One region of the Pseudomonas siliginis genome, then DNA from elsewhere that is predicted to be linked to it. Evidence: predicted binding sites of a transcription regulator. Region 1 holds the regulator's gene; each other region holds the start of a gene.

Region 1 (2,200 bases):
TACAGGCCGCGGTCACGGGTCTGATTGAGCTCATGGATCAGTTGCACCGCGTCGCCGAACTTGCCTTTTTCAAGGCTCTCGACCAGTTCGACCGCGTGTTTTTTCAGGGTCGATTCGAAATCGCCCTGTGATGATTCGTTATGCTCCATAGCTCCCCCGCGCATTCATCAGCCGATGCGTTCGAAAATCTTCTCGATTTTGTCTTTCAACGCTTGAGCCGTGAAAGGTTTGACTACGTAACCGTTCACACCGGCCTGAGCGGCCTCGATGATCTGCTCGCGCTTGGCTTCAGCAGTCACCATCAACACCGGGAGGTGCTTGAGTTTTTCATCGGCGCGCACGTGACGCAGCAGGTCGATACCGGTCATGCCCGGCATGTTCCAGTCCGTTACCAGAAAGTCGATGCTGCCGCTGTTGAGCACCGGAATGGCAGTGGTGCCATCGTCGGCCTCGACGGTGTTGGTGAACCCAAGATCGCGCAGCAGGTTCTTGATGATCCGCCGCATCGTTGAGAAGTCATCAACGATGAGGATTTTCATGTCTTTGTTCAATTCGACCTCCAAGCAGTCTTAAACGCGCCCAGCACCTGGACGCGCCACTTCAATCAATCGGCGCAGCACTTAAAGTTTGTCTGGAGCACAACGGATCGAGACCGGCGCCGTTCATCACCGCACCAGCCTCGTTTCGCAGTGTCCCCACACTGCCTTCAGCGCGCTCGCCACTCCCCCAAACGCCCCCGCAGACGGGCCGCGCACTGGCTGTGTAACTGGCTGACCCGCGATTCACTGACGCCAAGGACTTCACCGATCTCCTTGAGGTTCAGCTCTTCGTCGTAGTACAGCGCCAACACCAGTCGCTCACGCTCCGGCAAATTGGCAATCGCGTCCGCCAGCGCCGCCTGAAAGCGTTCATCTTCCAGATCGCGTGACGGCTCCATATGAGCACTGGCGCCATCCTCGTGCAGCCCTTCGTGTTCGCCGTCCTGCAACAGGTCGTCGAAACTGAACAGGCGACTGCCCAAGGTGTCATTCAGAATCCCGTAGTAATCGTCGAGACTCAATTGGAGTTCGGCCGCAACCTCGTGATCTTTAGCGTCACGGCCGGTTTTAGCTTCAATCGAGCGAATCGCGTCGCTGACCATCCTGGTATTACGGTGAACCGAGCGTGGCGCCCAATCCCCTTTGCGCACTTCATCGAGCATCGCGCCGCGGATTCGAATGCCCGCGTACGTTTCGAAACTGGCGCCTTTGCTGGCGTCGTATTTGGTCGAGACTTCCAGCAAACCGATCATCCCGGCCTGGATCAGGTCTTCGACCTGCACGCTGGCCGGCAGGCGCGCCAGCAAGTGATAGGCAATGCGCTTGACCAGCGGCGCGTAGCGCTCGATCAATTCGTATTGCGCGTCACGCGCCGACTTTTTGTAAAGATTCATGCCACTGGCGGTCATATCACAGGCCCTGCGGTTTGCTGCACGAGACGCTCGACGAAAAATTCCAGATGCCCGCGCGGGTTGGCGGGCAGCGGCCAGGTATCGACCTTCTGGGCGATGGCCTTGAAGGCCAGTGCGCACTTGGAACGGGGAAAGGCTTCGTAGACGGCGCGCTGCTTCTGCACTGCCTTGCGCACGCTTTCGTCGTATGGCACGGCGCCGACGTATTGTAGGGCGACGTCGAGGAAGCGATCCGTGACCTTGGTCAACTTGGCGAACAGGTTGCGCCCTTCCTGCGGGCTCTGCGCCATGTTGGCCAGCACGCGGAAGCGGTTCATGCCGTAATCGCGGTTGAGCAACTTGATCAGCGCGTAAGCGTCGGTGATCGAAGTCGGCTCGTCGCAGACCACCAGCAACACTTCCTGGGCGGCGCGTACGAAACTGACTACCGAGTCACCAATACCCGCAGCGGTATCGATCACCAGCACGTCGAGATTGTCGCCGATGTCGCTGAACGCCTGGATCAGGCCGGCGTGTTGCGCCGGGCTCAAGTGCACCATGCTCTGCGTGCCGGAGGCCGCCGGCACGATGCGAATCCCGCCCGGGCCTTGCAACAGCACGTCGCGCAATTCGCAACGGCCTTCGATGACGTCGGCCAGTGTGCGCTTGGGTGTCAGCCCCAGCAGAACGTCGACGTTCGCCAGGCCCAGGTCGGCGTCCAGCAGCATGACCCGACGGCCAAGCTCTGCCAGCGCCAGCGACAAGTTCACT
Region 2 (2,200 bases), 3.0 Mb from region 1:
AGCGCAGTTTTTCACCGGCGCGCAGCGGGATAACGGTCAGCTCGCCAAATGGCAGGCTGGTTGGGGCGGTCCATTCTTCGCGAACCAGGGTGATGCGATCGGTGTTTGCCGGCAGGCCGTAGAAACGCGGGCCGTTGAGGCTGGCGAAGGCTTCGAGCTTGTCCAGCGCATTACGCTGTTCAAACGCTTCGGCATACATCTCGATGGCGGCGTAGGCGGTGTAGCAACCGGCGCAACCGCAGGCGGCTTCCTTGGCGTGCTGGGCGTGGGGCGCCGAGTCGGTGCCGAGGAAGAACTTGGCGCTGCCGCTGGTGGCGGCATCGAGCAAGGCTTCCTGATGGGTGTTGCGCTTGAGGATCGGCAAGCAATAGAAATGTGGCCGAATCCCGCCCACCAGCATGTGGTTACGGTTGTACAACAGGTGGTGCGCGGTGATGGTCGCGCCGACGTTGGCCGAAGCCTCGTTGACGAATTGCACGGCGTCACCGGTGGTGATGTGCTCGAACACCACTTTCAGCGTCGGGAAGCGCTCGACCACGCGGCGCATGTGCTCATCGATGAAGATCTTTTCGCGGTCGAACACATCGACGTCGCCACGGGTGACTTCACCGTGGATCAACAGCGGCATGCCGACTTCGGCCATGGCTTCCAGCGCCGGGAAGATCTTGTCGATGCTGGTCACGCCGGAATCGGAATTGGTGGTCGCGCCGGCCGGGTAAAGCTTGGCGGCGTAGACGAAACCGCTGGCCTTGGCCTGACGAATTTCTTCCGGTTGGGTGCGGTCGGTGAGGTACAGCACCATCAACGGCTCGAACTGACTGCCGGCCGGGCGGGCAGCGAGAATGCGCTGACGATAGCCGTCGGCTTCAGCGGCGTTGCGCACCGGCGGTACCAGGTTCGGCATGATGATCGCGCGCCCGAAGGTGCGGGCCACATCGGCAACGGTATTGTTCAACACGGCACCATCGCGAAGATGAATGTGCCAGTCGTCGGGACGCAGCAGGGTCAGGCGGTCGGACATGAGGGGATTCCAGGCGGGTCAAACTGAGGCGAATGCTACCGGAAAAGACTCTTGCAGGCACCCGCTATCAAGTTTTGCCACAAGCGTCCGATATCCCGAAGGTATGCCGTAAACATTGTGTGAATCGGTGTTTGTGTTTCACAAGCCAATGGAGCCTCCCGTGCGCCAGCGTTATTTAGCCCTGCTCAGTGTGTTTGCCAGCCTTCCCGCGATGGCGCTGACTTACCAGACCCGTCTGGAGAACATTGAGTGGACGGTCGCCGGCGACCAGTTCGAATGCCGCCTGACGCAACCGATCACCGATTTCGGCTCGGGCGAGTTCGTGCGCAAGGCCGGTGAGCAGGCGATCTTTCGCCTGAATGCCTACAACGCCATGCTTGGTGGCGGCTCGGCGACGTTGCTCGCTGCCGCTGCACCGTGGCAGCCGGGGCGCGGCGATATCAATCTGGGCTCGGTACGGCTGGGCAGTGGCAATGTGTTGTTCAACAGCTCGCAATCCCAGGCCGGTGGGCTGATCAGCGGTCTGCTGGACGGCCGTAGCCCGGTAGTTCGCCGTGCGTCTGGCGATGGCCGGGTGTCGGAAGTGCGTTTGTTGCCGGTGAAATTCAGCAAGGCGTTCAACGACTACCAAGGCTGCGTGGCGAAATTGCTGCCGCAGAATTTCGACCAGATCAAGCAATCGCAGATAGGCTTTCCCGGCGAAGGCGTTGAGCTGGACCCGGCTGCCAAGGCCAAGCTGCAAGTGATGCTCGAATACATGAAGGCCGACCCGACGGTGAACCACATTGACCTCGACGGCCATTCCGACAACAGCGGCAATCGCCTGACCAACCGCGAATTGTCGCGCCGCCGCGCGCTGGCGGTGGTGGATTTCTTCAAGGCCAACGGCATTCAGGAATCGCAGATCACCGTGCGTTTCCACGGCGAGCAGTATCCGATCGTGCCGAACACCAGCAAGGCCAATCGTGCGAAGAATCGCCGGGTCAACGTGAAACTGTCGCGTGTGGCACCGACCACAGCCCCTGCGCCAGCGCCGCAAGCGAGTACGCCAGCCACCGCCGCAGCGACTTCCTGACTCGCCGGTCATCGTCGCGCTCTCGACAGATTCTGTCGCTTTGTCGTCTTAAGCTGTCGCGCCTCTGTAAATTATCGCGTTTGAGCGGTAGACTCCCCGGCTTT
Region 3 (2,200 bases), 2.7 Mb from region 1:
GCTGGCCTGCATTGACTCCAGCGCCTGGCTCGAACCGCTGCGCATGCCTTGCACCATCTGTTCGATTTCCTGCGTCGATTGCTGGGTGCGATACGCCAGCGCGCGCACCTCATCGGCTACCACCGCAAAACCTCGACCGCTTTCGCCCGCACGTGCTGCCTCGATGGCAGCGTTGAGCGCCAGCAGATTGGTCTGCTCGGCGATGGCGCGAATCACGTCCAGAACCTTGCCGATGTCTTGCGATTGATTGGCCAGCGACTGCACCAGTTCGCCGGTGTTCTGTACATCACTGGCCAGGGCGTTGATCGCGCTGGCGGTTTCGCTGACGCGCTCCTGGCCCAATTGTGCTGATTGACTGGACTGGCGCGTGGCATCGGACGTCGACACCGCGTTGCGCGCGACCTCCTCCACCGCAGCGGTCATCTCGTTGACCGCAGTGGCAGCTTGTTCGATTTCGTTGTTCTGCTCTTGCAGGCCTTGGGTGCTGTCGACGGTGACGGCGCTCAGTTCGTCAGCGGCGGTGGCCAGTTGTGTGGCTGAGCCGCTGATACCTTGCAGCGTCTCGCGCAGGTTCTGTTGCATCGTCGCCAAGGCCTTGAGCAAGCGGCTGACTTCGTCGTTGCCATGGGTTTCGATCGGCCGCGTGAGATCGCCCTTGGCGACACTTTCTGCGGCATCCACGGCGCTGCTCAGCGGGCGCACGATACTGCGCGTAAGCAACATCGCCAGCGCCACCGTGGCCAGCGCTGCCAGACCAATGAACAGGCTGACGATGGTCCGCGAGGTTTCATAATGCGCGGCGGACTTCTCGCTTTCGGCGGCGACCTGGCGGGCGAACAGATCGGCGAGATCGTTGAGTTGCTTGCCGGAGCCGTCGACCACGGTCTTCATGTCAACCAGCAACAATTTGGTCAACTCGTCACGCTTGCCTTGCTCGGCGAGGGTGAATGACTGGGCGATGCCGGTGCGATAGGCGGCGAAGGTTTTCTTGAACTGGTCATACAGCTGCTGACCTTCGGCAGTGTCGACCAGTTTGTCGTAGGCGGCGATTTTCTCGCTCAGTTCCTTGTCGCGGGTGTCCATCTGGCCGCGATAGGTGGCGATATTGGCCTGATCCTGATCGAGCGCCATGCGCAGGGAGATGGTGCGGATGCGCAGCATCAGTTCGCGGATCTCGTCGCCGCCACGGATGCTCGGCAACCAGCGGTTCTCCACCGCCACCTCGCTGTCGCGAATGCTCGACATCTGCCCCAGCGCAAACACGCCGAGCAAGGCCACCAACACCGCGATCAGGGCAAATCCCAGGGCAGCCCGGGGAGCAATATTCAACTGACGAAGCAACATGACGAACGCCCTTATTCTTGTAATGGCCAGATCAAGGGGCGAAGCGTTGGCAGTCCCCTCGTGTTAGCGGGCTATCGGCAGGTTGTATGACGACTTGAAGGGATTCGCCTTTCAGCAGGCAAAAAAAATCCCCGCATCTTTCGATACGAGGATTTTCAATATGGTCGGGGTAAGGGGATTCGAACTCCTGACATCCTGCTCCCAAAGCAGGCGCGCTACCGGACTGCGCTATACCCCGGTAAAAAAAAGGCGACCTTTCAAAGATCGCCTTCTTCGATCAGCGCTTTTGGCCTCTGATCTTAAGATTCGATCCCAGCGCAAACTGGTTTCAAAAATGGTGGGTCGTGTGGGATTCGAACCTACGACCAATTGGTTAAAAGCCAACTGCTCTACCAACTGAGCTAACGACCCAAATATGGTCGGGGTAAGGGGATTCGAACTCCTGACATCCTGCTCCCAAAGCAGGCGCGCTACCGGACTGCGCTATACCCCGGTTTGAAATTGGCTCCGTGACCAGGACTCGAACCTGGGACCCAATGATTAACAGTCATTTGCTCTACCGACTGAGCTATCACGGAACTACACATTTCAATTTACAACGGTGAAGCTTTGTTGCATCTCGCCACCCGTTCGCATCGCTGCGTTCGTGTGTCTGAGGCGCGCTATTCTACAACCTAGAACACCTCTGTCAACCCCCTAAATTGCTTTCAAGTTAATGATTTGCAACTTATTTCAGATTCCAACCCGGTGGGTTGAAACGCTGCCGGTGACTGACTGCGGGGCGCACTTTACAAGCCTTTTCCTTTGAGTTCAACAGCCTGGCGAAAAAAAGGCCTCGCAATGCGAGGCCTTCCCG
Region 4 (2,200 bases), 2.0 Mb from region 1:
TTTCGGCATGCTCGCCACCACCGACCACGGACCACCTTCAAACGGCACGGCGATGCTGTAGAAGTCCTCGCCCTTGTCGCTCCAGAACTCACCCTTGCCCGGGGTTTTCACCAGGTTGTTGATGGTCGGGGCGGCTTGATCCAGGTTTTCGACGCCGGCAATCGGCACCAGCCATTTGTTCTGCTCGTCGAGCAGGGCCAGCGAGCCGGTCTTGCCAATGCGGAAGCGCTTGAGATTGGCGAACTGCGCGTTCTGCGCGTCGGTGTAATCGAAACCTACGTACAACACGGCGATGATCTTGCCGCCCGCATCGCGCACCGGTGTGTACTGCGACATGTAGTAGCGCTCGAACAGCAGCGAGCGACCGACATAACTCTGCCCCGCCATCAACTTCGCGTAGGCCGGGTTGGCATGATCGAGCACGGTGCCGATGGCACGGGTGCCGTCCTGCTTGCTGACGTTGGTGCTGACGCGAATGAAGTCTTCGCCGCTGCGCACGAATACCGTGGCCACACCGGCGGTCATCTGCTTGAACTCGTCAACTTCCTTGAAGTTGTTGTTCAGCACTTCGTTGCCCAGATGCAGACCCGGGGTCTGCACGCCGGCCACGGTCACTGGCTGATCAGGGTGCACACTCAGGCCACTGCCGAAGCGTTTTTCGAACAGACCGCTCAGGCGCAGGGTGCTTTCGCGCAGCGTACCGTGGAAGGTACTCAGTTGATCGGCCAGCAGCCGGGCCTCACTGGCCAGATGCTCTTCACGGGTGGCGAGGTTGGCGGAATCCAGCGAACGCAAGGCGAACACCGTACTGCCGCTGATGACTATCGCCAGTATCACAGCAAGGGCAAGACCCAGCTGCGAGGCGATCCGAGCACGAGGTTGAGACATGAACAGCTCCTGGCCGAGCCACCGAATCCTCCTTGATCGCGGTAATTGCCCGGAAAATATTCTAATAGTGGGGTGTAACGCGGAACCGGCACGACGGTTCCACAAGCTCGTAGTCGGCGGTAAAACCGAATACTTGAGCGCATTGCGTGGGTATGGCGCAGTAGTGGCATTGTGCCGGCTCGAACGTTTCAGCTCAAGCGCGCCACCGCCGGCAGTTGCATGGCGCGGACTTCGCTCTGCAGAAAATCGCTGAGGCGGCGCAAACGTTCACCTCCCGGACGCGGCTTTGGCCAGACCAGGTAATAATTCAGGCCACTGGCGACGGCCGTAGGCCACGGCAGGCTCAAGCGCCCTTGCGCAACATCTTCGGCAACCATCAACAGATCCCCCATCGAAACGCCGTAGCCGCGCGCCGCCGCGATCATGCCCAGCTCCAGCGTATCGAACACTTGTCCGCCCTTGAGCGAGACCTGATCGGACAGGCCCATGCGCTCCAGCCAACTGCGCCAATCGCGGCGATCCGGGGTCGGGTGCAGCAGTTCGGCGGTCGCAAGACGCGCTACATCCCAAGGTTGGTCATTGAGCAGGTTCGGCGCGCCGACCGGAATCAATTCCTCGGGAAACAGCAGGCTCGCTTCCCAGTCCGGTGGGAAATGCCCGTCACTGAGCAACACCGCGCAATCGAACGGTTCATTGTTGAAGTCCACCGAATCAATGTCCATCCACGCGCTGGTCAATTGCACCTCATTGCCCGGCTGCAAATGGCGGAAGCGACTCAACCGCGCCAGCAGCCAACGCATGGTCAGGGTCGATGGCGCTTTCATGCGCAGGATGTCGTCCTCGGCACGCAAGGTATTGCAGGCGCGCTCAAGGGCGGCGAAGCCTTCGCGGATTCCGGGTAGCAGCAGCCGTGCCGATTCGGTCAGTTGCAGGTTGCGCCCGCTGCGATGAAACAGCCGGCAGGCGAAGTGTTCTTCAAGGGTGCGCATGTGCCGACTGACCGCGCTCTGGGTGATCGACAATTCTTCCGCCGCGCGGGTGAACGAGCTGTGTCGCGCTGCCGCTTCGAATGCGCGCAGGGCATACAACGGCGGAAGGCGTCGGGACATACAAAAAGCTCCAGTAGCGGGGATATAGCCAATTCGGCGGGTACGTTTCAGGATGAGTATTAATCATGCCACCCATCCTTTTTATCCCTTTGTGCAAAGCCTGCCAAGCGCCGAGAATCGACGCTCTTCTGCTTCCTCTGATATTTGGGTGGTGATGACCATGCAGCATCCTGTGCGTACCGAACTCTGGGCCATTCTGCGGC

What was found. Region 1 encodes FliA, which starts transcription of late flagellar genes. Its sites were predicted from a motif close to CTAAAGTTTNNNNNNNNNNNGCCGNTAA; they were not measured.
Region 2: a site for FliA is predicted at 1,088-1,115, ahead of NF676_RS21450 (flagellar protein MotY). Genes of this name have one in related genera too.
Region 3: a site for FliA is predicted at 1,416-1,443, ahead of NF676_RS23080 (methyl-accepting chemotaxis protein). Genes of this name have one in related genera too.
Region 4: a site for FliA is predicted at 999-1,026, ahead of NF676_RS26540 (methyl-accepting chemotaxis protein). Genes of this name have one in related genera too.

What each region holds. Positions count from the first base shown of each region.
Region 1 is NZ_CP099598.1:1,723,967-1,726,166, reverse strand. It holds gene NF676_RS08175 (protein phosphatase CheZ) at 1-149, opposite strand, end outside; gene NF676_RS08170 (chemotaxis response regulator CheY) at 168-539, opposite strand; gene fliA (RNA polymerase sigma factor FliA) at 707-1,447, opposite strand; gene fleN (flagellar synthesis regulator FleN) at 1,444-2,200, opposite strand, start outside.
Region 2 is NZ_CP099598.1:4,680,264-4,682,463, reverse strand. It holds gene pyrC (dihydroorotase) at 1-1,021, opposite strand, end outside; gene NF676_RS21450 (flagellar protein MotY) at 1,182-2,096, shown strand.
Region 3 is NZ_CP099598.1:5,030,204-5,032,403, forward strand. It holds gene NF676_RS23080 (methyl-accepting chemotaxis protein) at 1-1,344, opposite strand, end outside; tRNA gene NF676_RS23085 (tRNA-Pro) at 1,506-1,582, opposite strand; tRNA gene NF676_RS23090 (tRNA-Lys) at 1,680-1,755, opposite strand; tRNA gene NF676_RS23095 (tRNA-Pro) at 1,761-1,837, opposite strand; tRNA gene NF676_RS23100 (tRNA-Asn) at 1,847-1,922, opposite strand.
Region 4 is NZ_CP099598.1:5,762,864-5,765,063, forward strand. It holds gene NF676_RS26540 (methyl-accepting chemotaxis protein) at 1-888, opposite strand, end outside; gene NF676_RS26545 (LysR substrate-binding domain-containing protein) at 1,077-1,997, opposite strand; gene NF676_RS26550 (NorM family multidrug efflux MATE transporter) at 2,158-2,200, shown strand, end outside.